DNA from 2 places in the Mesorhizobium sp. M0500 genome. Region 2 is predicted to be linked to the other one. Evidence: predicted binding sites of a transcription regulator. Region 2 holds the regulator's gene; the other holds the start of a gene.
What was found. The regulator PhoB, encoded in region 2, activates phosphate uptake and scavenging genes when phosphate is short. The targets are predictions, from matches to a motif close to TGTCATNNANCTGTCAT.
Positions count from the first base shown of each region.

Region 1: the regulator PhoB is predicted to act here: its motif matches at 9,342-9,358, upstream of NKI70_RS05865 (inorganic phosphate transporter).

Region 1 is NZ_JAMYRB010000002.1:414,337-430,527, forward strand. Features, by position in the region: gene NKI70_RS05825 (PAS domain S-box protein) at 1-1,231, opposite strand, end outside; gene NKI70_RS05830 (response regulator) at 1,278-2,057, opposite strand; gene NKI70_RS05835 (response regulator transcription factor) at 2,104-2,790, shown strand; gene NKI70_RS05840 (hypothetical protein) at 2,867-3,034, opposite strand; gene NKI70_RS05845 (L,D-transpeptidase) at 3,635-4,099, shown strand; gene NKI70_RS05850 (efflux RND transporter permease subunit) at 4,172-7,306, opposite strand; gene NKI70_RS05855 (efflux RND transporter periplasmic adaptor subunit) at 7,303-8,580, opposite strand; gene NKI70_RS05860 (TetR/AcrR family transcriptional regulator) at 8,731-9,267, shown strand; gene NKI70_RS05865 (inorganic phosphate transporter) at 9,412-11,016, shown strand; gene NKI70_RS05870 (transporter) at 11,103-12,128, shown strand; gene NKI70_RS05875 (carbonic anhydrase) at 12,298-12,942, shown strand; gene NKI70_RS05880 (nuclear transport factor 2 family protein) at 12,953-13,363, shown strand; gene NKI70_RS05885 (M3 family metallopeptidase) at 13,454-15,508, shown strand; gene NKI70_RS05890 (LGFP repeat-containing protein) at 15,886-16,191, opposite strand, start outside.
Region 2 is NZ_JAMYRB010000002.1:129,434-145,624, reverse strand. Features, by position in the region: gene pstA (phosphate ABC transporter permease PstA) at 1-506, shown strand, start outside; gene pstB (phosphate ABC transporter ATP-binding protein PstB) at 503-1,306, shown strand; gene phoU (phosphate signaling complex protein PhoU) at 1,339-2,046, shown strand; gene phoB (phosphate regulon transcriptional regulator PhoB) at 2,063-2,752, shown strand; gene NKI70_RS04430 (ROK family protein) at 2,762-4,006, opposite strand; gene xylF (D-xylose ABC transporter substrate-binding protein) at 4,293-5,333, shown strand; gene NKI70_RS04420 (sugar ABC transporter permease) at 5,476-6,840, shown strand; gene NKI70_RS04415 (ATP-binding cassette domain-containing protein) at 6,918-7,712, shown strand; gene NKI70_RS04410 (CHASE domain-containing protein) at 7,842-9,464, shown strand; gene NKI70_RS04405 (YMGG-like glycine zipper-containing protein) at 9,564-9,809, opposite strand; gene NKI70_RS04400 (hypothetical protein) at 10,156-10,326, opposite strand; gene NKI70_RS04395 (sensor histidine kinase) at 10,459-11,493, opposite strand; gene NKI70_RS04390 (DUF1328 domain-containing protein) at 11,685-11,849, opposite strand; gene NKI70_RS04385 (response regulator) at 12,076-12,870, opposite strand; gene NKI70_RS04380 (NepR family anti-sigma factor) at 13,087-13,290, shown strand; gene NKI70_RS04375 (sigma-70 family RNA polymerase sigma factor) at 13,294-13,845, shown strand; gene NKI70_RS04370 (response regulator) at 13,875-14,321, opposite strand; gene NKI70_RS04365 (ElaB/YgaM/YqjD family protein) at 14,483-14,809, shown strand; gene NKI70_RS04360 (hypothetical protein) at 14,820-15,299, shown strand; gene NKI70_RS04355 (sensor histidine kinase) at 15,355-16,191, opposite strand, start outside.

The DNA.
Region 1 (16,191 bases), 280 kb from region 2:
CGGCGCGGATCACCTGGTTGAGGTCGGTTTCGGCTTGTGCGGCCGGGTGCAGGCGGACCATCGACAGGAAGCTCTTGACGATACGGCCGCAGCGCTCGGCAGCGGCGCGCACCTTTTCGGCGCGCACCTTGGTCTGGGGATCGGCGGCGAATTCGTGCAGCAGCGTCGACTGGGCGACAACCACGGCCAGCGGATTGTTGAGCTCGTGCGAAACGCCGGCAAGCAGCGAGCCCATTGCCGCCATCTTCTCGTTCTGGTGCAGTTTTTCGCGCTGGCGGTTGATTTCCTCCTCGGCCCGCAACTTGTCGCGCAGGTCGCGGATGGAGCCGAAGATCAGCTGGCGATCGGCGACCCGCATCTCGGTTGCCGTCAGCTCGATCGGAAAAACCTCGCCGGCGGCATTCTGGGTGACCGTTTCAAGCCGTTGGCCGACCATCGGCGCGCCGCGGCCCGACATGTATTCGGCACCCGACGCATAGCCCTTGCGGTAATATTCCGGCACGACCGTATCGAGCAGGTCCTTGCCGAGGATATCGCTGCGCCGATAGCCGAACATCTTCTCGGCGGCCGGATTGAATTCGATAATCGAGCCGGTCTCGTCGATGACGATGATGGCGTCGAGAGAGGCCTGCAGCATGGTGCGGCGAATGACGTCGCTGGCATGCGCGTCGGAGGGCGACCGTTCGATGGCATCGCCGATGGCGAGTGCCACCATGTGCAGCGCCGCCTCTTCCTGGTCGGTCCATTCGCGTTCGTGGATGCAGTCGTTGACCGCCAGCGTGCCCCACAAATTGCCGTGCGAAAAGACCGACACCGACAGGAATGACTTGATGTTCTGCTTTTCGAAATCGGTCCGCAGAAAGCCTTCGAGATCGCGTGTGTGCCCGGCGAAGATCTTGCCTTGACGCTCGTCCTCCGCCAGCCGTTCCAGCAATGGGTCCGAATCGACGACCGACTGCATGATGACGGTCGGTGACGCCAGTTCGCCGCCAAACCGGGGAGCGATCCAATAAGCGGCGACCGACTGGGCGAAGCCCTGGCCGGGCAGTTCGCGCAGGCGAAACAGGATGCCGCGGTGACAATCCATGGCTTCGCAAAGCGTCTGGAGAATACCCTCCATTTCGCGTTGCCAGTCGCCGGCTTCGCGCAGCCGGCGAACCACATGCACGGCCGCCATCGCCGCGCCCTGCCTGGCGCCCTGCATGTCCGCGCGTGTTGTTTCAGCCGTCATGGTCAGCCGTCATTTCCTGGCCGTGGCTTGCTCAAGCCGCCGGGCCTTAGTTGTTTTCCCCGACTGGCAGCGAGAAGATATAGCCTTCGCCGCGCACCGTGCGCAGGAATTTCGGATTGGCCGGATCCGCCTCGATCTTCTTTCTCAGCCGCATGATGCGGATGTCGACGGCGCGGGACGACTCCGGGTCCTCGACGAAACCGATCGCCTCGGAGATCGCCGCCCGCGTCAACAGCCGGTTGGCGCGCGTCAGGAACACCTCCAGCACGTCGAACTCGCTCTTGGCCATGTCGATGACCGCGCCGTTGGCGCCGGTGACGAGCCTGCCGTCGAGATCGGCGTGAAAGGGTCCGAAGCTCACGGACCGGCGGCCGCCGGATGTTTCAGCCTTGGCCTTTTGTGGCTCGGTCGGTTCCGGAACGCGGCGCAGCACGCTGCGCACCCTGGCCAGCACTTCGCGCAATTCGTAAGGCTTGACGATGTAGTCGTCAGCGCCGAGCTCCAGTCCGACGATGCGGTCCAGCGCGGTACCGGCCGCCGTCGCATAGATGATGCCGATCGGCATTTTCGACCGCATCCAGCGGCCGAGCGACAGGCCGTCCTCGCCCGGCATGGCGATGTCGAGAATGGCCAGATGGAAGGACTGGGTTTCCAAAAGGTCGCGCGCCGCCGCCGCACTTTCGGCCGTGGCCACATCATAGCCGCTGGCGCCGAGATACTCGGCGACCGCATCCCTCAGGTCGGGCTCGTCCTCGACAATGACAATTCGTGCCCGCACGATGCTTTCGCTCCCGCTTTCAGCGGAAAGTAGATTGGGTATAAACATGATGTCCAGCACTCTTCTTGGGTTGCCGTATGCGGGGTAGAAAAACATGGCTGCACGATCCGTTATCGCGCTTGTTTCCGTCGCTGAAGTAATTGCGACCGATCTCGCCGATCATCTCGAGCGGCGCGGTCATGACGTCCGCGCGGCGCGACAGCCGTGGGAGGCCGAATCGCTGCTTTCGGAAAAGGGTATCGATGTCGTGGTTGTCGGCGACAGCGTCAGCCAGGCAGAGGGGCGCGACCTGCTCAGGCGACATGGCGGCGAAGGTGGACCGGATTTCATCCTGATCTGCCGCCCGGCCGATCTGGTCGACAAGGTTCTGGCGCTCGAACTCGGCGCCGCCGACGTCGTCGAAAGCCCGCTCAATGTCAGGGAGCTTGCCGCTCGCGTAGGCGGCCTTCTGGCTCGGCGCGGCAGGAGCGCCGGGGAACTGATCGTGCTGGAGAACGCGACCGTCGATCTCCGATCGGCCATCGTCATGCACCGCTCGGGCACGGAAGAACAGCTGTCCCCCGGGCAGGTGGCGCTGCTCAGGCTGTTCCTGGCCAGCCCACGCAAGGTGCTGACGCGGGACGACATCATCGCCGCCGCGCCCGCCGAAAATGCCGAAGCCTTCGATCGGTCGATCGATTCGCGCATCGTGCGGCTGCGCCGCAAGCTCGATACCGAAACCATCACCACCATACGGGGTGCGGGTTACCGGTTCGATCCGCCGACGCAATTCGCCGATTGAAGGCAGGACGGCCACCCTCTTGTCTCGAGCATCGGGTTTTCCCAAAACCGGTTTCCACTTTGGGGTCCGATGCTCTTCAGCGCACCACGAGAAGCGACGGGCCGGACAGCATGTCACTGTTCGTACTGACCTCGCCGGCATGGGCACGTTCCTTCAGCAGCACGGTGGCGAGGCCGGCAATGCCGAGCAGGCCCTGGACGTAAAGCAGGGCGGAAAGCACGGAAGCGGCGAATTTCGTTTTCATGCTGTTCGTTCCTCAAAATTGGAATTTACGGGCACTTCAGGGGAACCCCCGAAGCGCCCGCGCCGCCAGCGGAGCCCCCCGTTGCGGCGCGGGCCTTCGGTCCTCTCGGCTGCAAGTTGCCGGAGGCGCCGCGCATCCTCAACGGCCCTAAGCCGCCCCCGCCAGAGGGGCTTGAGCAGGTCGACGCGCAGGCTGGAAACTGTCCAGACCAATCCAGACCGTAGCGAAAACAGTGTTGGCTTCCGATCGTTCGTTGACCGCTGTTTTCGTTAGGTCAACTTACCCTGTTCGCTGTATCCGGATCATGCCGCCGAGGCTGCGCTTTGTTGCAGCTCGGTTTCGGAGTCAGGTGAATTCCTATCAAACGAAAGGCAATCGCGTATTCGCGCCGCGGTTTGGCCGATCCGCCTAGGCAAACACGCCACCGTCATGACGACGTCGTGCAACTGCAAGCTGCTTTGCACGGACCTTTTCTGTTAACCAGGGGAAACAGAAACGAAACACAAACGAGCACGTAGCGAAATCGGCTGGAAACATGACGCCCCGATAAGCCGGTCATCGAATTGAGCCGGCCCCGACCGGCAGAATAGGGGAGACATCATGTACACTGCCATTTCCGCCAAGCTCATCAACATCGCTGCCGCCGTGATCACCGGTACTGCCTTGCTTGTCAGTGCCGGCAACGGCGCAGCCCACGCCGCCGCCAACAAGATCGTCGCGCGTGTGTCGCTATCGCAGCAGACCATGGAAATCCTGGTCGACGGCCGGCCGACATTCGCCTGGAAGGTCTCGACCGGCGACAGGACGCACGTCACGCCGACCGGTTCGTTCAAGCCGACCCGCATGCATGAAATGTGGTATTCGAAGAAATACGACAACGCCCCGATGCCGCATTCGGTGTTCTTCAGCGGCGGCTACGCCGTACATGCGACAAGCGCCATCAAGCGCCTCGGCCAGCCAGCCTCGCATGGCTGCGTGCGTCTGCATCCGGACAACGCCGCCGATTTCTACCAGCTCGTCGAGGTCTTCGGCCCGGCCAACACCAGCATCGTCATCGTCAAGTGAGCGATGCTGCTCTCATCACTTACAAAAAGGCCGGAAATCCGGCCCTCTTTATTAGTGCAGTATTAGTGCAGTCTAATCCGGCATCACCGGCATCAGGTTCGGATCCGGCTTTTCGGCGTGATGCGGCAGGTCCTTGCTGGCGATAAAGGTGTAGAACATCGGCACAACGAACAGCGTGAACATGGTTCCGACCAGGATGCCGGTGAAGATCACCAGGCCCATCGAATAGCGTGCCGCGGCACCCGCGCCGCTGGAGATGATCAGCGGCACCACGCCGAGCGCCATCGCCGCCGTCGTCATCAGGATCGGCCGCAGCCGCACCCTCGCCGACGCGATGATCGCATCGCGGCGCCGCATGCCGTGCATTTCACGCTGCTGGTTGGCGAACTCGACCAGGAGGATGCCGTGCTTGGTGATGAGGCCGATCAGCGTGATCAAGCCAACCTGCGTGTAGATGTTGAGTGTCGCGGGTGGAATGCTGAACTGCAAGCCGCTGATCATGAAAATCAAATTGAGATTCGGAATCATGTTGAGCGGCAATATGGCGCCGAAGATCGAGAGCGGCACCGACATCATGATGATCAGCGGATCGCGGAAGCTTTCGAACTGCGCGGCCAGCACCAGGTATATGACCAGCACCGCCGCCGCGAAGGCGATCAGGATGGTGTTGCCCTGTTCCTTCTCTTGGCGCGATTGGCCGGAATAGTCGATAAAGAAAGTGTCCGGCAGGCTCTCCTTGGCGATATCCTCGATTGCTTTCAAACCGTCGCCGGTGGTGACACCAGGCAGCGGCAGGGCGGAAATTGTTGCGGAATTCAACTGATTGAACTGCTCGATCACAGCAGGCGACGCGTTGGTCGAGATCTTCACCACCGCCGAGAGCGGCACCATCTCGCCAGACACACTGCGCACGAAATACTCGCCCAGCTTTTCAGGGTTGTCGCGAAAGCTCTGCGGCACCTGCGGGATGATGTCGTAGCTGTTTGATTCGCGGTCGAACTGCGCCACCTCGGCACCACCGACCAGAAGCGTCAGCGTCCGGCCGATGTCGGCGATCGGCAGGTTGAGCGCGGCTGCGCGGTCGCGGTCGATCGTCACCGTCACTTGCGGCGCGTCATAGGACATTGAATTCTGCACGGCGAGGAAGCGACCGGAGGCCTGCGCCTTGTTCTTGATGTCCTCGGCCGCCTCGTACACTCGGGAGGCCTCGCCGGTCGAGCGCACCACCATTGTGATTGGCAGGCCGCCGCCCGATCCGGGCAGCGTCGGCGGCGCGAAGACGAAAGCATCGACGCCTGCCACCTTGGCAAGGCGGGCAGTGATGTCTTCCTGAAGTTCCTTCGAGCTGCGCGCGCGCTCGGCCCAGTCCTTGAACGCAAAGCCGACGAAAGCGCTGTTCGTCGGGCCTTGGAACGCGACGGCGGAGAACCGCGCCCTGGTTTCGGGGATATCATTCACCAGCCCGAGAATCTGGTTCACATAGGTCTCGGTGTAGTCCGAGGTCGCATAGCGCGGCGCGTTCACAATAGATAGCAAGAAGCCCTGGTCTTCTTCCGGCGCCAGTTCGCTCGAGGTCTTGGTGAACATGAAACCGGTCGTGGCGACCAGCGCGAGGACGATCATCAGCGTCACCGGGCGATAGTTCAACGAACCGGTGACGAGCCGCTCATAGATGTGTTCGACGCGCCCGAACGTATTGTCGACAATGCGCTGGAAGCGGCTGTGCGACCCGGACCTCAGGATACGTGCCGACATCATCGGTGTGATGGTGAGGGCGACGACACCCGAAAGCACCACCGAGCCGGCAAGCGTCACCGCGAATTCGCGAAACAGCGCGCCGGTCAGGCCGCCGGTGAAGGCCAGCGGCGCGAACACGGCGGCCAGTGTTATCGTCATGGCGACGACGGCGGAAGAGATCTCCCGCATGCCGTTGAAGGCTGCCTGCATCGGTGACAAGCCATCTTCCTCCATGTGGCGGTGGATGTTTTCCACCACCACGATGGCATCGTCGACGACGAGGCCGATCGCCAGCACCATGGCCAGCAACGACAAAAGATTGATCGAATAGCCCACCGAAAACAGCAGGAAACAGACGCCGATCAGCGACAGCGGAATGGTCACGATCGGCATCAGCACCGAGCGGAACGAGCCGAGGAAGAGCAGGATAACAACGATGACGATGGCGACCGCCTCGCCGATGGTCTTGAACACCTCCTCGATCGACGCACTGATCTGCTCGGTTGAATCGTAGACGATCTCCATCGTCATGCCTTGCGGCAGCGTCTCCTGGATGGTCGGCACGATCTTGTGGATTGCCGCCGCGGTGGTCAGCGGATTGGCGGCCGGCGTCGGAAAGATGGCGAGAAAGATGCCGGGCTTGCCGTTGAAGGTGACCCTGGTGTCGGTGTTCGCCGCGGCGAGCTCGACGCGGGCCACGTCGCGCAGTCTCACCACATTGCCGTCCTTCGAGCGGAGCGGAAGGGCAGCGAAAGCCTCCGGCGTCTGCAGGGTCGAGCGAACCGTGATCGAGGAAGCCACATATTCGTTTTCGGTATCGCCGGGCGCGGAGAGGAAATTCGATTCGTTGATGGCGGTCAGCACTTCCGCCGCCGTCACGCCGCGCGCCGCCAGTTTGATCGGGTCGATCCAGACACGCATCGAGTATTCGGCGGCGCCGAAAATCTGCACGTCGGCAACACCTTCGACCGTCGAGATACGCGGCCGCACGACGCGCTCGATATATTCGGTGAGTTGTTCCGGCGTCATGTTCGGGTTCTGCATCGAGATGTACATCATCGCGAACTGCTGGCCGGTGCCCTTGACGATCACCGGGTCTTTGGTTTCGTCCGGCAGATCGCCGCGCACGCTCTGGACCTTCGACAAGACTTCGTTCAGCGCCACGTCAGGGTCGGAGCCGAGTTTCATCTGCACTGTCACGGTGCTGGATGACGGCCGGCTCGCCGACGTGACATAATCGATGTTTTCGGTCGACGCGACGGCACGCGCGATCGGCGCGGAAATGAACCCCTGGATCAGGTCGGCGCTGGCGCCGGGATAGGCAGTGGTGATGGTGATGGCCGTTTCTTCAACCTCTGGATACTGCCGGATCGAAAGGTTGAAGATGCCTTGGAAACCCAGAAGCAGGATCATGCAGGCAAGCACGGTCGAAAGGACCGGGCGGCGGATGAAGAGGTCGGAAAAGCTCATTGCTGGGCTGCCTGCTGGTTCCCCGGCTTGCTCGGATCGATCGTGTTGTCGACGGCAACGGACATGCCGTTGGAGAGCCGGTTCTGGCCGGCGGTAACGACTTCGTCGCCGGGCGCGATGCCCTCCAGGATCTCGACCAGGCCGGCGTTGCGGCGGCCTGGCTTGACGAACACCTGGGCGAGCACGAGCTGCGGCTTCTGTTCTTCCGCTGCCGGCTTGGCCTCCTCTGCCGGTTTGGCTGGGGTAGCAGCCGGCTTTTCGTCGGGTTTTGCCGCGGGTGCTTCGGCCGCGGGCTTGGCAGCATCTGCAGCCGGCTTTTCTTCCGGCTTTGCCTCGGGCGCCGCGCCGTTGGCTTCGGCGGATTTGGCCGGGCGCACCACGAAGACGAAGTCGCCGTACAGGCTGGAAGTCAGCGCCGTCTGCGGCAGCGCCAGCACGTCGTTCTCCTCGGGCAGTTCGACGCGCACCTGGACGAACTGGCCGGGCGTCAGCTTGCCTTCGGGATTGCCGACCTCCGCCCTCACGGTCACCAGCCGGCTGGTCGGGTCGATCTTCGGATCGATGCCGCGGATGCTGCCGGTGAACGGCATGTCGCCGCCGCCGACGCCCAACCGCACCGTCTGTCCGATCTTCAGCTGCGGAAGCTGCTGCTCCGGCACGGTGAAATCGACACGCATCGTATCCATGTCCTGCAAGGTCACCACAGCGGTGCCGGGTGTGAGATACTGGCCAAGGTCGATTTTCGGAATACCGACGGTACCCTTGAAAGGGGCCGTCAACTGCTTTTGGTCGAGCACCGCTTGCAGCTTGTTTACCTGCGCTGCGGAGACCGATGCTGCTGCCTGCGCCGTGTCGAGCGTAGCGTCGGTGCCGACCCCGCGCTTCTGCAGCTCAAGAGCGCGCATCAGCGTCGTCTGGTCGGATGTGGCTTGCGCCTTCGATGCCACGAGGTCGGCTCGCTCGACTTCATCGTCGAGCTGAAGCAGCACGGCGTTGGCGGCGACCTTCTGATTGGCATGGAACAGGATGTCCTTGACGATGCCCGCGGTTTCGACGGTGAGGTCGACGCCGCGTACGGCACTGACAGTGCCGATCGCCTCGATGCCGGGCGTCCAGGACATCGGTTTGACGATGACCGTCGACACGGTCGCGGCCGGCGGCTTCATGCTGGCGAAGAACTGTTTGGTTGCCATGTCGTGAAACAGGTTGAAGCCGACGATGCCGCCGCACACCAGCACGAGCAGAATGAAGGCGATGATGAAGCGCTTGATCACGAACAGTCCCCTCGGCCACGGCCCAGCATAACAGTCGGACGACCGGAACACATACCTGTGACTGGTCCCAATTTCAAATGACGGCGATCTTACTGTACCGTCTGGACGGTCTTGTCAATTCCGCCTAAGCTAATGAATGGGGAACGCTTGATGAAGGCCCGCAGAGCAAATTCGCGCGAGAAGATTCTCGCCGCCGCCGCCGCCGTGGCGCGCGAGACGGGTCCTGGCAGCCTGTCGCTGGATGCGGTCGCCAGCCGTGCCGGCGTGTCGAAGGGTGGTCTTCTCTACAATTTCCCGACCAAGGCGAAATTGATGCAGGCGCTGGTAGAGGATTACCTGCGCGCCTTCGAGCAGGCCCTGGAGTCCGCCCGCACGGCCGGCGTCAACGGCGAAAGCCCGCTTGCAACTTATATCAAGCTGTCGGCCGAGCATGCCGAGGAATCGAAACCGTCGGCATCCTGGATATTTTCGGCGATTGCCGAGGATCCCGATTTCCTGACCCCGATAAAATCGTTCAGGCGGCAGCTGTTCGAGCGGCTGAAGCAGGAAACGCCGAACCTTAGGGCGCTGCTGGTCTGCTATCTCGCCATCGAAGGGCTTCGCAGCATGAACCTGTTCGGTTCGGACATTCTCTCCGCCGAAGAGCGCCGGCTGCTGATATCGACCCTGCTGGAGATCGCGGAATAGTCTAGGAATGCGCTGGCCGGGTTCAACTGCCTCGGTCGCGTCGATCGCCCGTTGCGTCAACCCAAAGTGCCTGCCGTCACACAGGCTTCATCGTGCCGACATAGCGTCCTCCCATTCTTTGCTGCAACGCAGGAGGAGTGGGGTGTGGTCGATATTGTTTCAAGCGAGGCAGGAATTCCAAGGCCGGAGCATCCGCTTGACCGGCCAAACGACACCGGTAAATGGTTTCTGCCGGCCTTTGCCGTCATCATTCTGGGCGGCCTTGCCTATGTCGGCTACGCGCTCAGCCAGGACCTGACCAGCACCATCGCGGTGCCGTGGATCCTGCTTGGGCTGGCGCTGCTGATCGCGCTCGGCTTCGAATTCGTCAACGGTTTTCACGACACTGCCAATGCGGTGGCAACGGTGATCTACACGCATTCCATGCCGGCCGAGCTTGCAGTGATGTGGTCCGGCTTCTTCAACTTCCTCGGCGTGCTTACCGCCAGCGGGGCGGTCGCCTTCGGCATCATATCGCTGCTGCCGGTCGAATTGATCCTTCAGGTCGGATCGAGCGCGGGGCTGGCCATGGTCTTCGCGCTGCTGGTCGCAGCGATCATGTGGAATCTCGGAACCTGGTATCTCGGCCTGCCGGCCTCGAGCTCGCACACGCTGATCGGTTCGATCATCGGCGTCGGTCTCGCCAACCAGTTCATGGCCCCGGCCGGCTCCGTCACCAGCGGCGTCGACTGGTCGCAGGCGTCCAATGTCGGCCTGTCGCTCCTGATCTCGCCGCTGGTCGGTTTTGGCCTGGCTGCACTGCTGCTTCTGGTGATGAAGCTGCTGGTCAGGAACCGCGAGCTCTACGAGGCGCCCAAGTCGAGCGCGCCGCCGCCGCTGTGGATTCGGGCGCTGCTTATTTTCACCTGCACCGGCGTCAGCTTTGCCCACGGCTCCAATGACGGGCAAAAGGGCATGGGCCTCATCATGCTCATCCCGATCGGCGTCGTGCCGACCGCCTTCGCGCTCAACCGCACACCGGACGTGAACTATCTCGAAGCTTACAAATCGGCGGCGACGCAGGTCGAAACGGTACTCGGCAAATACGTCAAGCCCGGCGTCGCCGTGACCGATGCGGCAACCGTGGTCGGCAACGCCGTTCGCACCAAGACCTGGAAGGACGAGACCACGCCTGCCCTGCAGAGCTTCATCCACGACACCAGCGCCATGTTGTCGCCCTATCCGTCCGTGGAAAAGCTGCCGACAACGCTGGTGAGCAACGCCCGCAACAACATCTATCTTATCGGTGAAGCGCTGAAGCTGATCGACAAGAAGAAGCTGCTGCCGATGGAGGCAGACGACCTGAAGGCGGTGACGACCTACCATAAGGCGGTCGACAACGCGACGAAGTTCATCCCGCTCTGGGTCAAGGTCGCCATCGCGCTGGCGCTCGGCCTCGGCACCATGGTCGGCTGGAAGCGCATCGTCGTCACCGTCGGCGAGAAGATCGGCAAAAGCCATTTGACCTACGGTCAGGGTGCGTCCGCCGAGCTTGTCGCGATGGCGACGATCGCATCGGCCGACTATCTCGGCCTGCCGGTCTCAACCACCCATGTGCTGTCCTCGGGCGTTGCCGGCACCATGGCGGCGAACGGCTCGGGCCTGCAATGGTCGACGGTGCGCAACATGCTGATGGCCTGGATACTGACCCTTCCGGTCTCCATCTGTCTTGCCTTCGTGTTGTTCGTCATCTTCCGCCAGGTGTTCTGAGCGGGGGCAGGGTTTGACCAGAATGTCGCGGCACCGGCCCCGGCGCCGCCCTGATCACCTGAACGTGCATTATTTCGGCGGCGGCCATGAATGACGCATCGCATCTGACATTGCTTGCCGCGGACGATCAGCATCATGCTCCCGGGCTGGTCCGGGCCTATCATGCCGCTCCCGGCAAAGCTCCCGAACCGCTGGCGCCCCGAGACATAGAGGCCGCGCTGGCCTTACCGGACGGCTGGGTCTGGCTGCATGTCGACCTTGTCGACCGGCGCGCCCATTCCTGGGTCAGCCATGCCTGCGCGCTGCCGGCGTCGGCTCATGCAATCCTCGAAGGACATGAGGACAGCCTAGTGCTGGCGCATGAGAATGGCGTCGTCCACGGCATTTCGGCCGATCTGCATGGCGAGATCGCCCATCAGTCGACGACCATCGGCAGATTGCATTTTGCGGTCTCGGAACGGCTGCTGGTCACCGGCCGCCGGCATCCGCTGGCGGCAGTGGAGGAAGTGCACACGGCCCTTGCCGCGGGGCTGCGGCCGGCCACGGCATTCGAGCTGTTCGAAACGCTGGTCATGGCTTTTTGCAAGACCACCAGCCTGCGGCTCGCCGCGGCAACGAAGCGGCTGGATGCAGTCGAGGATCATCTCGTGACCGAGCGGCTTGCCGACGAAAGACGGCAGCTGAAGGATGTGCGCCGCCTTGCCGTATCCCTGCATCGGCCGATCGCGGCCCTGGCAGCGCTTTTCCAGGATGAAGACCGTTCCGCCTGGAACCTTTCCGCCGGCGCACATGAAGTTCTGCGCCGGCTTGCTGCGCGCCTTGAACGGCTCGACCGCGAGGTCGTCATGATCAACGACCGGGCAAGGCTGCTGCAGGAGGAGCTTGCGGCTGAGCTTGCCGACGAATCGAACCGTAGCCTCAAGGCGCTGGCGGTGATGAGCGCGCTGCTTTTGCCAGGAACGCTGATCGTCGGCATTTTCGGCATGAACACAGGCGGACTGCCATTTGCCGAGAGTCCCAGCGGCTTCTTCCTGGCGATGCTGCTGGCGGTTGGCGCGACCGGCCTGTTCTACTGGCTTCTACTGCGCGCCGGCGCCAATCTGCGGTTCTGAGGCCGATTAATGGCGGCATTCGTTCACCTGTGTCACAATACGGGCTGGCACGTCGAAACCACGCCATCCCGCTTTCCGAAAATCGGTTCCGATTTTCGGGCCGATGCGCTAGAGCCTTTCGGGATTGAACCGAGCTGCCTTCAACCCGGAAAGGCTCCCACCGCTGCCCATGCCCCATCTTCCCGAGCATCTTCTCACCGGCTACCGCAGTTTCATGAGCGGCCGCTATCTCACCGAAAGCGGCCGTTATCGCTCGCTGGCGCGGGAGGGCCAGGCACCGGAAACGATGATCGTCGCCTGCTGCGATTCGCGGGCCGCGCCCGAAGCGATCTTCGATGCCGGGCCCGGCGAGCTGTTCGTGCTGCGCAATGTCGGCAATCTGGTGCCGCCGTATGCGCCCGACGATCAGTTCCACTCGACATCGGCGGCGCTCGAATTTGCCGTGCAGAGCCTCAAGGTCAAGAACATCGTGGTGATGGGCCACGGCCGCTGCGGCGGCATCCGCGCGGCACTCGACACCACGGCCGCACCCTTGTCCCCGGGCGATTTCATCGGCAAGTGGATGAGCCTGATCGCGCCTGCGGCCGAGACCGTATCGTCCAGCACCTTCATGACCGCGACCGAGCGCCAGACGGCGCTGGAGCGCATCTCGATCCGCTATTCCATAGCCAATCTGCGTACCTTCCCTTGTGTCTCGATCCTCGAAGGCAAGGGGCGACTGTCGCTGCACGGTGCCTGGTTCGATATTTCGACCGGCGAGCTTTGGGTGATGAACAAGGACACCGGGGATTTCGAGCGGCCCGACACGGAGTAGGAGGCTGGGCATGGTGCGACTTCGGGACGCGTTCGCGGCTGCGGCACTGCTCTGCTCGGCAAATGTCGCCCGTGCCGACGATAGGGCGATCATCGACCGCTGGTACTCGGCACTGCTCGTCGCCGATCGCACGGAATTGTCGGACCTGCTTGCCGACGACGTCCGCATCAAGCTCGACGACCTCGGCGTCGTGCAAAGCAAGCAGGAATTCATCGCCTCGATCGCCGAGTGGCAAGGCGCCGTCGCCGGGGCCGAAATCCGCCACCGGATCGAGAAGACGGAGGGTGGCGTCACCACTGTCATCGCCTGCTATGATTTTCCCAGCAACGACATGCTGATGCAGGAGACCTTTGCGGTCGCCAACGACCAGATCACCGCCAGTTCGCAGGCCGCGATCGCCGAAAATTGCGACGGCTACTGACGGAACCATGAACGGGACCCGCTGTTGCGCGCAACCGGCCGGCGCCTTACATCGGTGACGATCCATCTTCTCCCGCCACTCAGCGAAAGTTTGCCCATGCCGTCCACCGTCGACCTCGCCGCTCATCCGCTGACCGCATGGCAAGGGCCGCTCGGCCTGCCCGATTTCACGCGCATCGGCGACGGTGATTTTTCTCCGGTCTTCGATGAGGCCCTCAAGGCGCATGAGGCCGAGATCGAGGCGATTGCCGGCAACACCGGGACACCGACGATCGAAAACACGCTTGCCTCGCTCGAGCTTGCCGGCGAGGCGCTCGACCATGTCTCCTCGATCTTCTGGTGCCGCGCCGGCGCCCACACCAATGAAGCGATCCAGGCGCTGGAGCGCGACATCTCGCCAAAGATGTCGCGGCATTACTCGGCGATTTCGATGAATGAGCGACTGTTTGCCCGCATCGACGATCTCTATCAGCGCCGCGAGGCTTTGAAGCTCGATGCCGAAACGCTGCGGGTGCTGGAAAAGACCTGGAAAAATTTCGTCCGCTCCGGCGCCAGGCTCGACGCCGAAGGCAAGAAGCGGCTTGCATCGATCAACGAGGAGTTGTCGTCGCTCGGCACCAATTTCGGCCAGAACGTGCTTGCCGACGAGCGCGACTGGGTGCTGTTCCTCGGTGAGGCCGACCTTGCCGGCCTGCCGGAATTCCTGAAAAGCTCGATGGCGGAAGCCGCCGAGATGCGCGGCCAGAAGGGTCGCTACGCCGTCACTTTGTCGCGTTCGATCTACGAGCCGTTCTCGACCTTCTCAGAACGGCGCGATCTGCGCGAGACGGCGTTCCGCGCCTTCATCATGCGTGGTCAGAATGGCGGCGCCACCGACAACACGGAAGTGGTGCGCGACATGCTGCGCCTGCGCGCCGAGAAGGCGAAGCTGCTCGGCTATGCTTCCTACGCCGCATTGAAGCTCGACGATACCATGGCCAAGACGCCGGAGGCGGTGCACGCGCTGCTTGATCCAGTCTGGGAAAAGGCGGTGGAAAAGGCCGCAAGCGACCAGACCGAATTGCAGCGGCTGGCGGCCGAGGCCGGCAGCAACGAGAAATTCGCCGCCTGGGACTGGCGCTTCTATCAGGAGAAGCTGCGCGCAGAGAAATTCGCCTTCGACGAGGCCGAGCTGAAGCCGTATCTGCAGCTCGACCGCATCATCGAGGCCTGTTTCGACGTTGCAACACGATTGTTCGGCATTTCTTTCGAAGAAAAGAAGGGCATTGCCACCTGGCACCCGGACGCTCGGGTTTTCGTGGTGAAGAATGCCGACGGCAGCGAGCGCGGCCTGTTCCTCGCCGATTATTTCGCGCGACCCTCGAAGCGCTCCGGCGCATGGATGAGCGCGCTGAAATCCGGCTACAAGCTAGGCGATGGCTCCAAGCCGGTCATTTACAACATCATGAATTTCGCCAAGCCGCCGGCCGGCGAGGCAGCCTTGCTGTCGGTCGACGAGGCCAAGACCCTGTTCCACGAATTCGGTCACGCGCTGCACGGCATGCTGACCGACGTTACCTGGCCATCGGTCGCTGGCACCTCGGTCAGCCGCGATTTCGTCGAGCTGCCGTCGCAGCTCTATGAACACTGGCTGACGGTGCCGGCGGTGCTGGAAAAGCATGCGCTGCATATTAAGACCGGCAAGCCGATGCCAAAGGCGCTGGTCGACAAGATGCTGGCGGCGCGCACCTTCGGCGCCGGCTTCGCCACCGTCGAGTTCACCGCCTCGGCGTTGGTCGACATGGCCTACCACGCCCGGCCGGATGCACCGGAACAGGCGCTTCGTTTCGAAGCCGAAACACTCGAAAAGCTCGATATGCCTGACACCATCGCCATGCGTCACCGCACCCCGCATTTCGGCCATATCTTCGCCGGCGATGGCTATTCTGCCGGCTATTACTCCTACATGTGGTCGGAAGTGCTCGACGCCGACGCGTTCGCCGCCTTCGAGGAAACAGGCGATCCCTTCAATCCGGCGCTGGCCGAGCGGCTGCGCAAGAACATCTACGCCGCCGGCGGTTCAAAGGACCCGGAAGAACTCTACACCGCCTTCCGCGGCAAGATGCCTTCCCCGGAAGCGATGATGGCCAAGCGCGGGCTGGTGTGATGCATGCCCGCTCTTGTCACCGTTGTCTTTCCATCCTGATTGATCTCGGCTGTCATGGCGGCGGGTTGCGCATCGCCTGATCCGGTTTCCGCCGGTCCCGTTCGGCCTCGTTGGCTGCGGCCGCGTCGTTGAGGTGACTGCACTTAATGCGGTCTCCATCGTTCCGGCCGAAGGAGCCGCGTTCATGGCGGCGCTACGGGCTGTGCGGGGTAGGCAACGACAGCTTGCCCGCGATGCTGATCGGCCGCTGCCGCATCTGGATCGCGCCTTGCGACGACCGCTACGGAAACTCTCAGTCGCGAACGTCAGCCCCGCCAACGGAAGGCGGGGCTGGTAAGTTGATTGTCCCGGCAAGCTTTTTTGCCGGGGCGATTGGCCTAGGCAGGCACAAAGCCAAAATAGGCTTTGTAGGAAGCCCCCTCGCCGGAAATCAGGGGCGTTTCCACTTTGAACCCAATCCCGCTGAAGGTGGTATTGTTCGTACGTGCCGCGAGCAACACCATCTGCCTTGCGGAGATGGTCACTGTCGCGCTCCCGATCCTGTCATCGCCCCAATCGAAGAGATCGCTGATGGCGCCGCCGATCGATGGCATCAAGGATCCCAGGGCCGGGCCGGCTATCGCGGCAATGATAGGTCCTGCCACCGGAATGAGGCCCAAAGCCAGCGTACCCGCCGTATGGAC
Region 2 (16,191 bases):
TGTCGGCGCCGTCGATCATCATCGGCTTGTTTGTCTATGAGCTGATGGTGCGGCCAATGGGACATTTCTCGGCCATTGCCGGCGCCGTTGCGCTTGCCATCCTGGTCATTCCGGTGGTCGTGCGCACCACTGAAGACATGCTCAACCTGGTGCCGAACGCGTTGCGTGAAGCCGGTGCCGCGATCGGCGCGCCACGCTGGGTGGTGATCCGTTCGGTCGCCTACCGCGCCGCATTGTCCGGCATCGTCACCGGCATATTGCTGGCGATAGCACGCATTTCCGGCGAGACGGCGCCGCTGCTCTTCACCGCGCTCAACAACCAGTTCTGGAGCAGCAATATCAACGCGCCGATGGCCAGCCTGCCGGTGACCATCTTCCAGTTCGCTCTCAGCCCTTACGAGGAATGGCAGCAACTGGCGTGGACCGGCGCACTCATAATCACCCTGACGGTTCTGGGCTTGAGCATCCTCGCCCGCAGCCTTACCGGACGCAGAGAGGACAGATGACACAGATGTTGTCCCCAGACATGACGATGGCCGAAACGGTCGCCGAGAAGACGAAGATCGAGGTCAAGAATCTCAACTTCTACTACGGCCAGAGCAAGGCGCTGAAGGACATCAGCCTGTCGCTGCCTGAGCGCAGTGTCACGGCCTTCATCGGCCCTTCGGGCTGCGGGAAATCGACGCTGCTGCGTGTGTTCAACCGCATCTATGAGCTCTACCCAAAACAGACGGCCGAGGGCCAGGTGCTGCTCGACGGCAAGAACATTCTCGACCGGTCGCAGGATCTCAACCTCCTCAGGACCAAGATCGGCATGGTGTTCCAGAAGCCGACGCCGTTCCCGATGTCGATCTACGAGAACATCGCCTTCGGCGTCAGGCTCTACGAGAACCTCGGCAAGTCCGAGATGGACGGCCGCGTCGAACAGGCGTTGAAGCGCGCCGCGCTGTGGAGCGAGGTCAAGGACAAGCTCAACGCCAGCGGCTTGAGCCTATCTGGCGGCCAGCAGCAGCGGCTCTGTATCGCCCGCACCGTGGCCGTGAAGCCGGAAGTCATTCTGCTCGACGAACCGGCTTCGGCCCTCGACCCGCTGTCGACTGCCAAGATCGAGGAACTGATCGACGAATTGCAAGCCGACTACACGATCGTCATCGTCACCCACAACATGCAGCAGGCGGCGCGCGTGTCGCGCCAGACCGCCTTCATGTATCTGGGTGAACTGGTCGAGTTCGACCGGACCGAGAAGATCTTCACGTCGCCCCGCGAGAAGCGCACGCAGGACTACATCACTGGCCGCTTCGGCTGAGCCGTTCCGATCATGCATATGAGGACAGGACCATGGGCGAACACACAGTCGCTTCTTTCGACGAGGATCTCGAGCAGATCAGCAAGCTGATCCGCGACATGGCCGACCTCGCCGGTTCGATGGTCGGCGGGGCGACCAAGGCCCTGTTGAATTCCGACAACGTGCTGGCGCAACGCGTCGTTTCCGACGACGCCATCATGGATGCGCGTCAACGCGAACTGGACGACCGCGCCATAACCCTGATCGCCAAACGCCAGCCGATGGCCCACGATCTTCGCCATGTGGTCGGAGCGATCCGCATGGCGGGCGACCTCGAACGCATCGGCGATCTTGCCAAGAATATCGCCAAGCGCGTGAGTGCGGTCGGCCTCAGCGCCACGCCGCGGGACCTGTCGCATTCCATCGACGCGATGGCGCAGCTGGTTCTCATCCAGGTGCAGGGTGTCATCGAGGAATATGCTGCAGGCGATGCGGCCGCGTTGGCCAAGCTGCGTGCCGCCGACGAGCGCATCGACGTCAAATACACGTCCGTGTTCCGCGAGCTCTTGACCTACATGATGGAAGATCCGCGCAACATCACCGCTTGCACGCACCTGCTGTTCTGCGCCAAGAATCTGGAGCGGATCGGCGACCATGTCACCAACATCGCCGAAAATGCGTATTATGTGCTGACCGGCGAGCAATTGCCGGTCAATCGTCCGAAGCAGGACGAAACGACAATGTCCGCACCGGTGACATGATGGGGGTGCCCAGCCGATGATCGCACCACGCATAATGGTGGTGGAGGACGAGGAGCCGTTGGGTGTGCTGCTCCGCTACAATCTCGAATCCGAAGGCTACCAGGTCGAGGTGGTGACACGCGGCGACGAAGCCGAGATCCGTTTGCAGGAGAATGTGCCCGACCTTTTGGTGCTCGACTGGATGATACCAGCGGTTTCCGGCATCGAGCTCTGTCGTCGGTTGCGGGTGCGCCCCGAAACCGAGCGGCTGCCGATCATCATGCTGACCGCGCGCGGCGAGGAGAGCGACCGGGTGCGCGGTCTTTCGACCGGCGCCGACGACTATCTGGTCAAACCGTTTTCGACACCGGAATTCATGGCCAGGGTCAAGGCGCTGCTGCGGCGCGCCAAGCCGGAAGTGCTGTCCAGCGTGCTGAAGGTAGGCGACATCGTGCTCGATCGCGAATCGCACAGGGTCTATCGCAAGAAGAGCGAAATCAGGCTCGGGCCGACCGAATTCCGGCTGCTCGAGTTCATGATGCGGCATCCGGGCCGTGTCTTCTCGCGCAGCCAGTTACTCGATAATGTCTGGGGCGAGACAATCTACATCGACGAACGCACCGTCGACGTGCATGTCGGGCGGCTGCGCAAAGCCGTCAACAACGGCCGGATGCCGGATGTCATCCGCACCATCCGCGGTGCCGGCTATGCGATCAGGGAAGATTGACCCGCCTGGTCAGGCTACGTTCTTTCTGACGCTGGGCCTCATTTGCGCGCCCGGCGCGAAAATCTCCTGGTCGACGAAGCTTAACGCCCGCATCGCGCAGCCTTCGCGGATCAGCGGCAATTCGTTCGGCTCTGTATCGAAGGAGATCGAGCCTGAATGCTGGCCGCCGGCGGTCTGGGCGATTGCCTTCCGCATGGCCGGCTCGATCAGATCGAAGGCGGCGGCACTGGCGCCGACCATCGCGACCGGTGCCGGATCGATCAGCGCGAACAGCGAGCCGAGACCGAAACCCAGCGCTTCGCCGGCCTTGCGGTAGGCCTCGCGTTCCGGCCCATCTTTCTCGCGCGCCCGGGCCGCCAGTGCTCGCATGTCGGCGTCGCTGACGTCGGCGATCGGTTCGCTTTCTTCGCTCATCTGCCTGGCGTTGCGCCAGATGGCGTAGTTGCCGGCATAGGCCTCGATGCAGCCGCGCCGCCCGCAACGGCAGAGCGCGCCGCCCGGACGATGGATCATGTGGCCAAATTCGCCACCCGAGGAATGCGTCCCGGTGAACAGTTCGCCCTTCAGCACCAGCCCCATGCCGATGCCATGCGAAAGCAGGATGGCGATGAAGTCGTCGCGATAGCGATCCGGATTGCGCCAGCGCAAAGCCACCGCCATCATGTTGCAGTCGTTCTCCACCGTTGCCGGGATGCCGAATTCGTCCTCCAGCATGTCGGCAAAGGCGATGTCGGTCTGCGGCGTGATCGGCGACCACAGCATGGCGCGTGCAGGGGAGTCGGTAATGCCCTGAATCGCCAGGGCGATGCGGGCGACACTGCGGACGTCAAGGTCTGGATCCTGCAGCCGGCGCCGGACGATGGCCATGCATTCACGGATCAGCTCGTCGCGCGGCATGGTCAGCGTGTCCAGCCGGCGCTGTTCCTCGGCGACCACCTGTCCCGTATAGTCGATAATGGCGGCCGACAGGAAATTCAGCGACAACACCACGGTCAGCACCGCCGCCGCTTCCGGGTTGAGGGCGAGGCCGACCTGCGGACGACCGCGTTTCAACGAAACGGGCTCACTTGCCTTGCTCTCGGCGAGGATGCCTTCCCGTATCAGGTCGGAAGAGATCGCCGATATGGTCGAATGACTGAGGCCGGTAGTAGCTGCGATCTCAGTACGCGATGGCTGGCCGGCCCGGCGCACCGCCGAGATCACCATCGCCCGGTTGCGCCGGCGCAAATCGTCATGGCGGATTCCGACCGACATTGTTTTGCTTTCCTCCCGGTTGCCGCGGCCGCTCATGAACCGGAAGCCGTCGGTAATGTCCGACAAATAGTGTCGGACGCAGGCAAATAGTGTCAGATGCAGGTGGCGCTGTCATCGTTTATTCCGACGCTCGAAAAAACTCGCAGAGTCATCAAAATCCATCAGAATCGATGTTGACAGCAGCCGGAGATCGGGCCAGTATTTTTTCGAGGCTCGAAAAAATTAGAGCTTCTAAGCTGGTCTTTGAGCCAATTGGTCACGCCGTACGCGGCGCAGGGAGGATATGATGAAGAAATTCACGACCGCCATTCTGGCGGGTGTCGCCATGACGCTGGCGCTGGCGTCGGTGGCGCAGGCTAAAGACAAGGTCATCGGCGTTTCCTGGTCGAACTTCCAGGAAGAGCGCTGGAAGACCGACGAGGCCGCAATGAAGGCGGCCATTGAGGCCGCAGGCGACAAGTATATTTCCGCCGACGCACAGTCCAACCCCGGCAAGCAGCTCACCGACGTCGAGAGCCTGATCTCGCAGGGCGCCAGCGCACTGATCATCCTGGCGCAGGACGCCTCGGCCATCGGGCCGGCCGTGCAGAAGGCACTGGACGAAGGCATCCCGGTCGTCGGCTATGACCGGCTGATCGAGAACAAGGACGTGTTCTATCTGACCTTCGACAACAAGGAAGTCGGCCGCATGCAGGCCCGCGAAGTCTTCAAGGTGAAGCCGGAAGGCAACTACGTCTTCATCAAGGGTTCGGGTTCCGATCCGAATGCCGATTTCCTGTTTGCCGGTTCGATGGAGGTGCTGAAGGAGGCCATTGACGGCGGCAAGATCAAGAATGTCGGCGAGGCCTATACGGACGGCTGGCTGCCGGCCAACGCTCAGAAGAACATGGAACAGTTCCTGACCGCCAACGACAACAAGGTCGATGCCGTGGTCGCCGCTAATGACGGCACTGCCGGCGGCGTCGTCGCCGCGCTGACGGCGCAAGGGCTGGCCGGATCGGTTCCGGTTTCGGGCCAGGACGGCGACCACGCCGCGCTGAACCGCATCGCGCTCGGCACACAGACCGTGTCGGTGTGGAAGGATGCGCGCGAGCTCGGCAAGAATGCCGCCGAGATCGCCTCGCAACTGGCCGACGGCAAGCAGATGACCGACATTGCCGGCGTGAAGGATTTCACCACGCCCGGCGGCAATACCGTCAAGTCGTTGTTCCTGACCCCGGTCGCCATCACCAAGGACAACCTCAACGTCGTCATCGACGCCGGCTGGATCAAGAAAGAAGAGGTCTGCGCCGGGGTGACGGCTGGCACTGTTGCAGTCTGCAACTGAGCCGACGTTTCCGAAAAGTCCGAACGCCGCGGCCGCTCGCCGCGGCGTTTTTCCAACAAGAGTTGTTTTTCCGCTTCCGGCGGATAACTTCTAGGCTGCTTCCGGCATCCGCGGCAGACGGCAACCCGGCGGGAGAAACATCATGACCGACACGACGTCCAACACGCCGGTCGACAGCACGACAGACCGGGCACGGGAATCCGAACTCGGCATTGTTGCCCGATTTCTCAAGGCAACCGAACTCGACACGCGCATGCTCGGCATGGTCGGCGCGCTGCTGGTCATCTGGGTCGGCCTGCATGTCATTTCTAGCGTACGGCTCGGCGTCAATCCGTTCGACTTCGACAGCCGGACCTTCCTGACGCCACGCAATCTCTGGAACCTGTCGGTGCAGACTTCGGCCGTGGCCATAATGGCCGCCGGAATGGTGCTGGTTATCGTCATGCGCAATATCGACCTGTCGGTCGGCTCCGCCGAAGGCCTGATCGGCGTGGTCATGGGTTTTGCGCAGGTGCATTTCCTGGTGCGAATGGTCGGTCTGCAATTAGGCAACCCCTGGATCTGGATCCTGGCGCTGGCCATCGGCCTCGCGCTTGGCCTTCTGATCGGAGCGTTCCAGGGATACATCATCGCTTATCTCGAGGTGCCGGCCTTCATCGTGACGCTGGGCGGCCTTCTGGTCTGGCGGGGTGCCGCATGGTGGGTCGCCAGTGGGCAGACGATTGCGCCGCTGGATGCCACTTTCCAGCTGATGGGCGGCGGACCGACGGGTTCGATCGGTGCGCGATGGAGCTGGATCGTCGGAATTGTCGCGTGCCTGGCGGTTGTGTTCATGCTGCTCAACGGGCGGGTGCAGCGCAAGCGGTTCCGCTTCCCGTTACGCCCGATCTGGGCCGAGACGTTCCTCGGGGCCGTCACTTGCCTTGTCATCATGGGCGCCATATGGCTTGCCAATTCCTATCCTTGGCCGGTCGGCATCGTGAACAGATATGCGGCGGCCAACAATATAACCGTTCCCGAAGGCGGGCTGTTCATCGCCCATGGCATCGCCATACCCGTGCTGATGGCTGTAGCCGTAGGGCTGATCATGACCTTCATCGCCAAGCGTACCCGTTTCGGCCGCTATGTCTTCGCCATCGGCGGCAATCCGGAAGCAGCCAACCTTGCCGGTATCAACACGCGCTGGGTGACCATGAAGGTGTTCATGATCATGGGCGTGCTGGCGACGATCGCCGCAGCGATCTCGTCAGCCAGGCAGAACTCGTCGACCAATGCGCTGGGCACGCTGGACGAGCTCCTGGTCATCGCGGCGGCGGTGATCGGCGGCACGTCGCTCGCCGGCGGCTCCGGCACAGTGCTCGGCGCCATGCTCGGCGCGCTTTTGATGCAGTCGCTGCAGTCCGGTATGGTGCTGCTCGGCATCGATTCGCCGCTGCAGAGCATCGTTGTCGGAGCCGTGCTGGTGGTCGCGGTGTGGCTCGATACCGTCTATCGCAAACGGGTCTGAGCATGATCCCGCAAGGTGGAAACCGGTTTTCGTACAACTTGATGCTCAAGCAGGATCTATAGGGAGGAAGGACGAGCATGGCAGACAAAACCGCTCCCACGCCGCTGATCGACATGCGCAACATCTCCATCGCTTTCGGCGGCATTCGCGCCGTCGACGATGCCTCTGTCGACCTTTTCCCGGGCGAGGTGATGGCTTTGCTCGGTCACAACGGTGCCGGCAAATCGACGTTGATAAAAATCCTGTCCGGCGCCTACAAGCGCGATGCGGGCCAGATTTTCGTCAACGGCGAGGAAGCTTCGATCTCCAATCCCCGCGACGCCAAGAAGTACGGCATCGAGACGATCTACCAGACGCTGGCGCTGGCCGACAATGTCGATGCGGCCGCCAACCTGTTTCTCGGCCGCGAGCTGATGACCGGCTGGGGTACGCTCGACGACGTCGCCATGGAGGCCGAGGCGCGCAAGGTGATGGGCAGGCTCAATCCGCGTTTCCAACGCTTCAAGGAGCCGGTGGTAAAGCTTTCGGGCGGCCAGCGGCAGTCGGTGGCGATCGCCCGCGCCATCCTGTTCAATGCTCGCATCCTGATCATGGACGAGCCGACGGCGGCACTCGGGCCGCAAGAGACGGCGCAGGTCGGCGAACTGGTCAGGCAGCTCAAGTCCGACGGCATCGGCATCTTCCTGATCAGCCATGATATTCACGACGTGTTCGAGCTTGCCGACCGTGTCTGCGTCATGAAGAACGGTCGGGTTGTCGGAACGACGCGCACAACCGACGTCACCCAGGACGAGGTGCTCGGCATGATCATCCTCGGCAAGTGCCCACCCGGCGCCATTCCGGGGCCGGGCGCGCTGAAGATCGCCGCATGAACGAGAATTAGCCGGCTAATCACAAGCCGCCAAAATGTGCCAGCCGTCACCATGCATTGGCCTCGCCATTGTGTTGGCGTCAGGACTTGCCCATAAAGATGCCGAACCGTCCACGGGACGTATCAGCAATTGAAGAAGCTTTTTCCGACCGTCGCTTTTATCGCCGTCGCGCTGATCAGCCTGACGATGGCGGGTTTTGCCTATTTTGCCACCCAGGAGGCGGCCCGCATTAAATTCGAGGCGACGGCAGACGACGCGCTTAACCGGATCGAAAGCCGCATCGACCTGGACCTGTCGCTGCTGCGTTCGACCCGGGCGCTGTTCGACGCACGCAATGGCGGTATCTCGCAGGGCGAGTTCAAGGCCTTCTTCAACGCGCTCGACATCGAGAATAATTTCGCCGGCCTGCGCGGCATCGGTTTCCTTCGCCTGGCGAAAACTGGCAACGAGGCGGCGGTCGAGCGCGACATCCTGCACGATCACGGCGCAAGCCATCCGATCTATCCCGACACGAACTTACCGTGGCGTACGCCCATCGTGCTGTTCGAACCGCTGGATCCGTCCAACAAATCCAGCATCGGCTACGACATGTTCACCGGGCCGGCGCGGCGCGAGGCGATCGAAAAGGCGATGACCGACGACCAGCAGCACGCCAGCGGGCTCGTGCAGTTCGGCAAGGATACGGGTGCCGCGCAGACCTTTACCGGGTTCCTCGTCTTCGTCCGGCTCAATGTCGAAACCGCGCCGGACGCCGTGAACGCGACGAGATCCTCGACTGCCGGCTTCCTTTATGCGGCCTTCCGCGCCCGTGATCTGTTCCAGGCTGCGCTCAGCCGGGCACCATTGCTGCCGGTCAACACCGAGATCTATGACGGCACGGTGGACAGCGACAACCTGCTGTTCCAATCGGAAACGCCGCCTGTTTCGAGCCTCGGCGACAGGCTGCTGGTCACCCGCAAGATCACCGTCGCCGGCCGGCCGTGGGTCGTCCTGTTCAGGCCGACAAGTGCTTTCTCGCAACCTTCCTCGCGCGCCATCCCGGTGATGCTCGGATTGTTCGGACTGCTGCTTGCGGGCGCCATCGCGCTGGTGGCCCGCTATCAGGAGCGGGCCTATGAGGCGGTCTCGCTGCTTCACGAAACGACCGAAAAGAGCCTGCTGGAAAAAGACCTGATGCTGCAGGAGATGAAGCATCGCATCAAGAACTCGATCACGCGGGTGCTGGCAATCGCGCGCCAGACAGCATCGCACACCACCGACGTCCAGGAATTCTCGGCTTCTTTCTCGGCCCGGCTGCAGGCGATGGCGGCTTCCCAGGACATGCTGACGCGCTCACGCTGGCAGAAAGCCGATCTCGGCGACCTGCTGCGCATCGAGCTAGGCCAGGTGTTCGGCAGCGAGCTTCCTGAAGGGCTGCTGTCGGGACCGCAGGTTCTTCTCGATGAAAAGACGACGCAGGCACTCGGCCTCGTCTTTCACGAACTGGCGACGAATGCGCTGAAGCATGGCGAAGCCGGCAATTCAGTCGGTGCGCTGAAGGTCGACTGGTCGCTCGACGCCCGTAGCGGCACCCGGACATTGGCTCTCAACTGGCGCGAGGCCGGTCAGAAGAAGCTCGAGACACCGGCAAAGAGCGGTTTTGGCACCAGACTGATCGATCTCAACGTCACGCGCGAATTGCGTGGCACAATCAGGCGCGATTTTCGCGAAGATGGCTTGAACGTGGAAATCAAGGTTCCGCTGCCGGCCTGAAACGCCGTCTCGTGGGCCGCGTCGCAACAGCGCTCTAAAAGGGCAAACGCGGAGACAGGTGGCCTGCCTCCGCGTTTGCTGTTCGCCTGGAGCTCGAAACTAGTTGCAGCGAGCTGTGTAAATCCGGCCGTGACGATCTCTGTATTGGCAGTAGCCATTTTGCAGACGGCGAACGAGCAGACCGCCAATCGCACCAGCGCCGGCGCCGATCAAAGCGCCCTTGCCGCCGCCGACAGCGCCACCAATGAGCGCGCCGCCCACAGTGCCGATACCCACGTTCTCTTCCGTGGTGGTGCAGCCGCTGACCGCAACCACGGCAACCATGGCAATAATCATCTTCCGCATGGAGTCATCCTCACTTTTGTCCTCACTTTAATAAGCTCCAGCCGCCATTTAGCATGAAAGTACGGCCTTTGCCCGCACGATTTCATTGTTGATTAAGATAGTCTTTTTCGGGGCGTGCGCCGTTCGATGCTACCACGAACCCGGAAATCTCCAAGGACGCATCGAGCGTGCCGCTGGGACGCACGTTCCAGACGATCCTGTCATAGTCGTCCTCGAGCACCGGATCGACGGCAAGGCATCTGGCGACGACATGTTGGGCCTGGCCCGGCAGGTCGGTGACCGCGAACGGGCACGGCCGAGCACTCGGGCAGTGGTTTCAAAGCGATCAAGCAGAGGCGAGTTCGATTCAGATCAGTTGGGACGCGGCGGTCAGGACGATCGCGGCCATAAGCGCGATAGCGGCGAAGCGGAGGGGCGAAGCACGAGGCGCGGGCGCTGCGGACGCGTCGGGATCCTGAAAACCGCCCATCGAGACGCGAGCGGCCTGTTCCAGTCTGTTCAAGTCGGCAGCCGTCAAGGCCCATTCCCTTCATTTTGTGCCAAACTCAATCCGGTGGATCGGCACGTTCGCACAGGATCGGACTTTATGGTGAACAGTCGGTTAAAGATGGCGATGCGCAGCAAGCCTTCGCGCGGCGACCGCCGCTCGTTAATCCGTCTCGAAATTGCCGTGAGGAACGACAAGGCGGTATTCGAGGCGGTTCCCGGTGATCTCAAGTGTCGCCGTTCCATTCAATGAAGTGGGCACGACGCGTTCGAGCGCGACGCTGCCAAAACGCTTCTCACTGCGCTGATTGTCGTTGGCTCCGATCACTTCGGCCCATGTCAGCGACAGCGCAGGCTCGCCAGCGGAAGCTGCCGTCAGATCGGCCGTCACCTCGACGAAACCGTCGCTGCGCGACAGTGCGCCATAGCTGACCGAATTGACGGCGAGCTCATGCATGGCCAAGCCGATGTGCAAGGCGGCATTGGGGTTGAGATATGGATTTGCGCCGCGGAAGCGTAGGCTGTGCAAGGGATCCGCGCCGTACCTGCCGACCTGACCGGAAACCAGCTCGCGCAGCGCCGCTCCCCGCCAGTTGGATGACGTAACCAAATCCTGCGAGGAGGCCAGCGACTGCAATCGGCCGCGGAAGCGCGTCAGGAAATCGTCAATGCTGCCGGAATAACGGCCCGTCTGGGTGGCGATACTCTGGATGATGGCCAAAAGGTTCTTGGAGCGATGACTGACTTCGCGCAGCAGCGCCTTCAACGTCTGCTCCCGGCGTTTCTGCTCGGTTGTTTCGACCATGGTGGTCACGACGCCCTGCACCGCGCCGGTCTCGCTGCGGTCGGCGTCTATCCACACCTGAAACCAGCGGGCGCCGTCATCGGCCGGCACGCTGAGTTCAAGATGTTGAGGATTGCCGGAGACGATGACGTCGTGCTTGGCGGCGCCGATACGCTCTGCCTGCGCCGGCGGCAAGATGCCGGTGTTGTCGGAGGCATCGGAAGTCCAGGGCGCGCGCATGTTGCGCGCCCACACCGTCTTCATCTCGCGATCCTGGTACAGGACGGAAATCCCGGCATTGTGCAGTGCATGGAGAAGGGCCCGGCCAAGCTGCATCCCGCTTTCGGCGGGATGCAAAGCGATGATCTCATCACTCTGGCCGCGGTCTTTCATTTTTCCGACTCTGGAACGCATCGGTCAATTTGCTCAACCCATGTCGGGCTGAACGGTTCGCGGAAAAATGGGTTCCAAAAGGAGGAGGTTCGTATCAAGCCTTAAAAAGCGGTCCGCCGAGCGGCATCCCGTTGGAGGACACTGCCCGGCGGTGGCTGGAAACCGTTTGAGGGGTGCGGCTTCCAGTGTTCGCTTGAATGGCCGCTTGGCATTCACGCTCGTCTGATCAGGCCGGCAATAAGCGATATGATCAGGAAGGCGAGAAAGATGAAGAACAATATCTGCGCTATGCCGGCCGAGGTGCCAGCGATGCCGCCGAAACCAAGCGCACCGGCGATAATCGCCACGACGAGAAATACGAGCGCCCAGTAAAGCATGATCGATCTCCTTCCAATGCTGCGGTGAAAACGTGATTCGCCTCCGTTTGTTCCACCATTTTCCGAAAAAGACGATGCTGAAAATCTTCAGGGCCCGAATTGCCGCGGTGTATGGAAAGGTCCAGTTGGTTGCCCCAGTTGGTTGCCAGTGAATTGAGCCGGCGTCACGCCCATCTGATCCGAGAGAGCGGCTGTCTCGGCGGCCGCAGTTCGGCCGTCCGCTGTTTCATGCCGCGGCTTTCGCGTGCCGGTCAAAGAACAGGGCCTGGCTGATAAGAGCCTTGACCATGTCCGGATTGAACGGCTTGGTAACCAGGAAAGCCGGTTCCGGCCGCTCGCCGGTGAGCAGGCGCTCGGGAAAGGCGGTGATGAAGATCACCGGTACCGAGGTCGACGACAGGATCTCATTGACGGCCGCTATGCCCGAACTTCCGTCGGCAAGCTGGATATCGGCAAGCACCATCTTTGGCCGCGCCTTGCCGAACATCGCCACCGCCTCGGCGTGGGTGCGCGCCGTTCCGACGACGCGGTGGCCGAGGCTTTCGACCATTTCCTCGATATCCATGGCGATCAGCGGCTCATCCTCGATGATCAGCACGTCGGTTGCCACCTGACGGGAGATCTCGTTGCTCGCCTGCGCGAGGAGTTCGGAGAATTCCTGTTCGTCGACGTCGAGAATCTCCGCCGCCTCGTCTTCGCTGAAGCCTTCGACCGCCACCAGCAGAAAGGCTTGGCGGGGGCGAGGCGCAATTGCATTCAGATTGGCCGCGGCACGCTGTTCCCATGCCGACTGGGCATGCTCCTGCGGAACGCGAATGGCCACTGAGGTGAAGAGCTTGGCAAAGACCTTGTAGAGCGCGATGCGGTCGTCCGATGCGTTCGGAAAGATGTCGACATCGGCAATGATGGCTTCGAGCATTGCGGCGACCAGCGCGTCGCCGCTCTCCTGCGATCCGGATACTGCGCGCGAGAAGCGGCGCAGGAACGGCAGGTGCGGAGCGATGGTTGCTGATAGGCTCATATTGGACGTCTCCCTCATATGACGTGATTGCATGTTACAGCTAAAAACGGTTCGCAAGCCCAAAGTTGAAAACGCGGGTTCTGCGAAAAAGTTCCGATCATGCGGAACTAAATATATGGGCTGGCGTTTAGGGGCGGGTTGGGCAACCAGACGAGGCTGCCGCTTGCATTGCGTTATGTGTTGAAGGGCGGCTTAAGGCTGGGACAAAAGGGCGAAATGAAGAACATGACGAAAGCTACCATGGGTGGCGTTGGCAACGGGCGCCGGGCTGCTTCCCGCGACCCGCTTGGGCCGAACTCGGAAATCGGCCGCAAACTCAAACAATACTATGACGAGCTGGTCTCCGACAATGTGCCGGATCGCTTCGCCCAACTGCTCAGCCAGTTGGAAAAGGCCGAACCTGTACAAAAGAAGGACTGAGGCATGGCGGCCGTCTCCCAGGGCTTCAAGACCGACTTGCTCGGCTCGATCCCGAGCCTGCGGGCTTTTGCCGTGTCGCTGACGCAAAACGCCGACAAGGCCGACGACCTGGTGCAGGAAACATTGGTCAAGGCCTGGGACAAGCATGAAAGCTTCCAGCCCGGCACCAACCTGAAGGCATGGCTGTTCACGATCTTGCGCAACGAATTCTATTCGCAGATGCGCAAGCGCGGCCGCGAGGTGCAGGACAGCGATGGCGTCATGACGGCCAGGCTTGCCGTTCACCCGGCCCAGCACGGCCAGCTTGACCTCGAAGACTTTCGCGGCGCGCTCGAGTTGCTGCCAGAAGACCAGCGCGAAGCCATTATCCTCATCGGCGCGTCGGGCTTCTCCTACGAGGAAGCGGCCGAGATCTGCGGCTGCGCCGTCGGAACGATCAAGAGCCGCGTCAGCCGCGCCCGCACACGGCTGCAGGAAATTCTGAAGATCTCCGGTGAAGACGAGTATGGCCCGGACGCAATTTCGGCTCAGGTAACCGGGTCGACGGCTGCGTGAAGCGCGGCGTCTTCGAACCGCTCCGCGCCTCAGCGGAGAGGCGTTCGCCTGCAGGCCGCCGCCACTGCCTCGACGAGATCGTCTCCCGAATAGGGCTTGGTGACCAGTCTGACGCCGGGAAAGGATTCCTTGATCTCGTCCGTATCCGAATAGCCCGAGGCGAAGACGAACGGGATGCCCGCTTCACGCAGCCGCGAAGCAAATTGGAGCGTCGAAACGCCGCTCAGCATGAGGTCGACGATGGCCACATCGAACTGCGCCGCAACGTCTTGCTGTTCGATCTCAGTCAGCTCACGGGCGATGACCACATTGAGCGCGCCGTAGTCGCGGCAAAGCTGCTCGATATCCATGGCAATCAGGAACTCATCTTCCAGGATAAGAATCCGCAAACCGTCAAGTGATGCGCGCACGCAGCAATATCTCCTTAAATGCGTCTCTAACGTGAAACGGGGGAAGTCATGATCGGTATTTGGCATGCTGTCATTTAAAAAAGATGTGCCGGCGCGGATGCGTCGGCCTCGGCCCGTGCAAGGCATTTGCAACGCGCGCTGCCGGAGATAGGGTCAGAAGAGGTTCGTGCCGGAACCTTGGGGTCTGTCGGGCGTTTCGACCGAGCAAAAGCATGGAGAGTGAAGCAATGGCGACTGCCGCAGGAAAGGCCGCGAACGAAGCCCGCACGAATTCCGATATTGAGGCCGACATCGCACAATTGAAGGCCGACATCGACCAACTTACCAAGCTGTTGGCCAAAACTGGCGAACATGGCTACGGGGCAGCACGGCGAGCCGCCGCCGAAAGCGTCGAGCAGTTGCGAACCCAGGGCGAGGCAGCCTTCGACAGCCTGCGCAGCAACGCCAGGGACATCGAGGCGCAGATGATAGCGCATATGCGCGAAAAACCGGTGACTTCGCTGGCGATCGCCGCAGGCGTCGGATTCCTCTTCGCTCTTCTCGCGCGCCGTTAGTTCTGCACGCATGGGAATGCTTGCATCGCTGATCTCGGGCCTCGCCTCGGGCGAAACCATTGCGGCGGTGCAACGCGCACGCGTCGCTGCGATTGTCTATTCGATCGCAGCGCTCGCGGCGCTGTGCGGCCTCGGCTTCCTCGTCGGGGCGGCCTATATCTGGACGGCGGCCCGCTATGGGCCGATGGCAGCTTCCCTGAGCTTCGGGATCGGCTTTCTGGCAATCGCCGGTCTCATCCTGCTCGTCTACCGGATGTCGGCCGGCTCGCGCGCCAGGCGCCGGGCGAAGCGACGCAACGCCGACATGAAGGCTATCGGCATCACTGCGGTACTCGCCGTGCTGCCGGCGCTGCTCAAGGGCAAAGGTGGCCCGGGGAAGGCCGGACTGGGCGCGATTCTCGGCCCGGCGATAGCACTCGCTGCCTACGCTATCTACCGCGAGAACGTGAAGCGCGGCTCCGATGATCCGGATATCGGCAAACGGGAATAGTTCGGAGGGATAGTTCGGGGCAAACGATTCTGGCGCCGGTCGCAAAATGCTGGCGTCACAAATCTTCGAGCGGAATCGATATTTCGGCGACCACGCCTTCCGGCCGGAATTCATGGGTCACCTCGCTGGAAATGACCTTGGCCAGGCTGCGGCGGATCAGGATCGAGCCGAAGCCATGGCGTTTGGGCGGCGCAACCCGCGGGCCGCCGCTTTCACGCCAGGCCAGCAACAGACGCCGTGCGCCCTTCCTGCCTTGTACCCTCCAATCGAGATCGACCTTTCCGGAGGAAACCGAGAGCGACCCGTATTGCAGTGCGTTGCTTGCCAGTTCATGCAGGATCAGCCCGAGCCCGACTGCCTGGTCGGGTGACAGCAGGACATCGGCGCCGGAGATCGCCATGCGCGATTGTCCGGCGGCTTGGAACGGCTTTAGCTCGATCTCCACCAGCTCGCGGATGCCGATGCCGCGCCACTCGCGGTCCGACAGCAGGCTGTGCGCAACGCCCAGTGCCTGCAGCCTGGCGCTGAAGGCTTCGAGGAATTCGCTTGGCTGGCGGGCATGGCGAACGGTCTGCGTCGCCAGCGCCTGTACGGTTGCCAAAGTGTTCTTGACGCGGTGATTGAGCTCGCGCAGCAACAGCCGTTGACGTTCGTCGCCAAGCTTGCGTTCGGTAATATCGTAGTTGACGCCGAAGATCAGCGTTGGCTTGCCCTCGCCGTCGCGCTCTATGACGCGGCCGCGCGTTGCGATCCATCGCGGCGGATCGAGGCCTTTGACACGGTATTCGCCAAAATAATCGTCGCTGCCGGTCAACGCGTCGCGAAAGCGTGTTTCGGTCTGGTGAACGTCGCGCGGGTCGATGGCGGTCAGGATGTCGCGCGCCCTCAGCCT